One region of the Vibrio sp. T3Y01 genome, then DNA from elsewhere that is predicted to be linked to it. Evidence: predicted binding sites of a transcription regulator. Region 1 holds the regulator's gene; the other holds the start of a gene.
What was found. The regulator MetJ, encoded in region 1, represses methionine synthesis genes. The targets are predictions, from matches to a motif close to TTAGACNTNTANANGTCTAA.

Region 1 (2,416 bases):
GAATGAGCCCGCAAACTCAAAACTCAGCATTGAACCAAAGCCAGACTGCTGCTTCTTCGCGATATCATGACCTGGGTGTTCAGGAAGGCTTGGGTGGTAAATAGTACCAACGAGATCTTGCTGCTGCAGAGACGCTAGAATTTCACGTGAACTCTCTTCGTGAACTCGCATACGAGCACCTAACGTACGAATGCCACGTAGTGTCATGTAGCTATCAAATGGTGTGCCGGTCGCACCAATACAGTTACCCCACCATGCTAGCTCTTCAGCGTGCTCTTCTGTTTTAGTGATCACCACACCACCAATCACATCTGAATGTCCGTTGATATATTTAGTAGTTGAGTGGATAACAAAATCCGCACCCAGCTCTAAAGGCTTTTGGAACACTGGTGTCAAAAATGTATTGTCGACAGCAACCAGAGCACCAACCTCTTTCGCTTTACGGCAAGTTTCTGCAATATCAACTACACGAACTAAAGGATTCGATGGTGTTTCAATTAAGATCAACTTTGGCTTAAGCGCGATCGCCGCATCCAGTGCCGCTTGATCCGATTGATCAACAAACAGAACTTTGAAGTCACCTTTTAGTGAGCGAGTGTTAAACAGACGGTAAGTACCACCATAGCAGTCGTGTGGTGCGACAATCAGATCATCACTGCCTAAGAAAGCGGAAACCCATAAGTTAAGTGCAGAAGTACCGCAGTTAGTAACCACTGCACCTTTGCCCGATTCAAGCTCAAACAGTGCCGTTTCTAATAAACCGCGGTTTGGGTTACCTGAACGGGTGTAATCGTACTTTGGCACTTCACCAAAAGCGGGAAAACCATAGTTAGTCGAAAGATAAATAGGTGGGACAACGGCATGGTGTTGCGTGTCTGACTCGATACCAGTACGTACTGCGATTGTTGCTGGCTTCCGGCTGCTCATAGGTGCTTCCTTACAAGTTTTGCGTCTGAGAGTCACAGCTGCTTGTCGGCATTTTGCGGCTGTGTTAGATATATGTTATTCACTTTACTTTCATAAACGTGAGACGTCAACACTTCTAGACGTCTATATGTCTTTGCTTATGGCGGTAAATCCCGCTAAAATCACCACTATTAATTTAATCTAACAACTAAAGTGATGAAGGTACGCAATGGCCGACTGGAATGGTGAATACATAAGCCCATATGCTGAGCATGGAAAGAAAAGCGAACAAGTAAAGAAGATTACAGTTTCTATCCCTTTAAAAGTGCTAAAAGTGCTTACTGACGAGCGTACTCGCCGCCAGATCAACAACCTGCGCCATGCAACAAACAGTGAGCTACTGTGTGAAGCTTTTCTACATGCGTACACAGGCCAACCACTGCCAACAGATGAAGACCTTCGTAAAGACCGCCCAGATGATATTCCTGCTGAAGTGAAAAAACTGATGACAGAGATGGGCATCGAGTTCGAAGCGTTTGACGAAGAATAACAATAACTCAGTCACTGCCTTCAATATTGATTCGCTTTAGCTGAATGTTCACATTACTGATTCGTCTTATCAGTATTCTGTGAATAAGAGACATAAAAAAAACCGACTCCAGATGAGTCGGTTTTTTATTATTTGTGCTCTATGGAGCAACCGCTATAACAAGCGACTACGCCATATGCTGCTATGCCATATAGTTAGCAGGCATCTCGATACGCGCAACGCCAGATTCAACGGCCGCTTCTGCTACTGCTTTCGCTACGCGAGGAAGTAGACGTGGGTCCATTGGCTTAGGAATGATGTAACCCTTGCCGAACTCAAGTGACGTCTCACCCGCTGCTTTTAATACTTCCGCTGGCACTTCTTCTTTCGCTAGTTCACGAATCGCTTTAACCGCTGCTAGCTTCATTTCGTCATTGATTTCGCTTGCACGCACATCAAGTGCACCACGGAAAATGAATGGGAAACAAAGTACGTTGTTTACTTGGTTAGGGTAATCACTGCGGCCTGTACCCATAATAAGGTCAGAACGAACTTCGTGAGCAAGCTCTGGCTTGATCTCTGGATCTGGGTTTGAACATGCAAACACAACTGGCTTATCAGCCATTAATGTTAGTGCTTCAGCTGGAAGCAGGTTAGGACCCGATACGCCCAAGAATAGGTCAGCACCTTCGATAACATCTTCAAGCGTACGCTTATCTGTGTTGTTTGCGAATAGCTCTTTGTATTCGTTCAGATCATCACGACGAGTGTGGATCACACCTTTACGGTCAAGCATGTAGATCTTCTCACGCTGAGCGCCACACTTAATCAGTAGCTCCATACACGCAACCGCTGCTGCACCAGCACCTAAACAAACGATCTTACACTCTTCTAGCTTCTTACCTTGAAGCTCGATCGCGTTCAGCATACCTGCTGCTGTTACGATCGCAGTACCGTGTTGGTCATCGTGGAATACTGGTA
Region 2 (2,416 bases), on a different contig from region 1:
CCATATGCTGCAGTCTGCTTGTAGATAGGCTGAAGAAGGTTCAGCATCTCTTGAAGACCGTATGGACGTAGGTCGAAGTTTTGACGAACTGCTTCAATGATGATTTCGTGCGCTACTTTCTCAGTACCGAACGTTTCAACCATGATTGATGTTGGATCAGCAACACCGATAGCGTAAGACAGTTGAATCTCACAACGGTCAGCCATACCAGCTGCAACGATGTTTTTCGCAACGTAACGTGCTGCGTAAGCTGCAGAACGGTCAACCTTTGATGGATCTTTACCAGAGAATGCACCGCCACCGTGACGAGCTGCGCCGCCGTAGGTATCAACGATGATCTTACGACCAGTTAGACCACAGTCACCCATTGGGCCACCGATTACGAAACGGCCTGTTGGGTTGATGAAGAAGTTAGTGTCTTTGTTGATCCACTCTGAAGGAAGTACTGGCTTGATGATCTCTTCCATTACCGCTTCACGTAGGTCAGGTGTTGTTACCGAATCACAGTGTTGAGTAGAAAGAACAACAGCATCGATACCAACGATCTTACCTTGGTCGTACTGGAAAGTAACTTGAGATTTCGCATCTGGGCGAAGGAAGTCTAGCTTGCCGCTCTTACGTACTTCAGCTTGCTTTTTAACAAGAAGGTGAGAGTAAGTGATTGGAGCTGGCATTAGGATTTCAGTTTCGTTAGTCGCGTAACCAAACATGATGCCTTGGTCGCCTGCGCCTTGCTCTTTCGGGTCTGCTTTATCAACACCTTGGTTGATGTCTGGAGACTGCTTACCAATTGTGTTTAGAACGGCACAAGAGTCAGCGTCAAAGCCCATATCAGAGTGAACGTAACCAATTTCACGAACTGTTTCACGAGTGATCTCTTCGATATCAACCCATGCAGAAGTTGTTACTTCACCGCCAACCATAACCATGCCGGTTTTTACGTAAGTCTCACAAGCAACACGTGCTTTTGGATCTTGTTCTAAGATGGCATCAAGAACAGCATCAGAGATTTGGTCTGCAATTTTATCTGGATGACCTTCTGAAACAGATTCAGAAGTGAATAGGTGCTTAGCCATGAGAGCTCCACTTTTAGTTTTTGGTGTAAATAGTTCATGGCGTCGCAAGCTAGGAAGCGCCGCCATTAAATACAGTATATTTTGTAGGTGTTTCTACATCTAGACGTCTATTCTAAATTCCAGCGGTCGAATTACAAGCTCTTTTTTATGATATGCCATAACTAAACGTTTGCGTGTTGGTTGAGATAAGCGGCTGACAAGTGATGTAAATGTTCGAAAATTGCGAAAAATGACCGTTAAAATGCCAGTAAAACGTTTGCAGTCGCAATAGTCGTTTGAGAGAATACCCGCGCTAATTAAAATGAAAACATTAGCACTATCTCTTTTTTAAATCGCTTATGTATCCAGGAGCAGACATGCCTTCTCGTAAAGATCTAGCCAATGCAATCCGCGCACTTAGCATGGACGGTGTTCAACAAGCAAATTCAGGCCACCCAGGCGCACCTATGGGTATGGCTGACATCGCTGAAGTTCTTTGGCGTGGCCACTTGAACCACAACCCAGCAAACCCAGAGTGGGCTGACCGCGACCGTTTTATCCTGTCTAACGGCCATGGTTCAATGTTGATTTACTCTCTGCTTCACCTTGCAGGCTACGAGCTTTCAATTGAAGATCTGAAAAACTTCCGTCAACTACACTCTAAGACTCCTGGTCACCCAGAGTACGGTTACGCTCCTGGTATCGAGACAACGACGGGTCCACTAGGTCAAGGCATCACTAACGCTGTTGGTATGGCAATGGCAGAGAAAGCACTGGCTGCACAGTTCAACAAAGAAGGTCACGACATCGTAGACCACTACACTTATGCATTCATGGGTGATGGCTGTCTGATGGAAGGTATCTCTCACGAAGCATGTTCACTAGCTGGTACGCTAGGTCTTGGTAAGCTGGTTGCTTTCTGGGATGACAACGGTATCTCTATCGATGGTGAAGTGGAAGGTTGGTTCTCTGACGATACTCCTAAGCGTTTTGAAGCATACGGCTGGCACGTAATTCCAGCAGTAGACGGTCACGATCCTGAAGCAATCAATGCAGCTATCGAAGCAGCTAAAGCAGACCCTCGTCCAACGCTTATCTGTACTAAAACTATCATCGGTTTTGGTTCTCCAAACAAAGCAGGTACGCACGACTGCCACGGCGCTCCACTAGGTGCTGATGAAATCACAGCAACTAAAGCAGCGCTTGGCTGGGAACACGGTCCTTTCGAAATCCCAGCAGATATCGCAGCTGAGTGGAATGCGAAAGAAGCGGGCGCAGCAAAAGAAGCGGCGTGGAACGCGAAGTTTGACGCTTACGCAGCGGCTTACCCAGAGCTAGCAGCAGAATTCAAACGTCGTACT

Region 2: a site for MetJ is predicted at 1,168-1,187, ahead of metK (methionine adenosyltransferase). Genes of this name have one in related genera too.

Annotation. Positions count from the first base shown of each region.
Region 1 covers NZ_VTXJ01000021.1:15,585-18,000, forward strand. The annotation lists gene F0232_RS19195 (O-succinylhomoserine (thiol)-lyase) at 1-927, opposite strand, end outside; gene metJ (met regulon transcriptional regulator MetJ) at 1,136-1,456, shown strand; gene F0232_RS19205 (malic enzyme-like NAD(P)-binding protein) at 1,638-2,416, opposite strand, start outside.
Region 2 covers NZ_VTXJ01000025.1:18,333-20,748, forward strand. The annotation lists gene metK (methionine adenosyltransferase) at 1-1,076, opposite strand, end outside; gene tkt (transketolase) at 1,433-2,416, shown strand, end outside.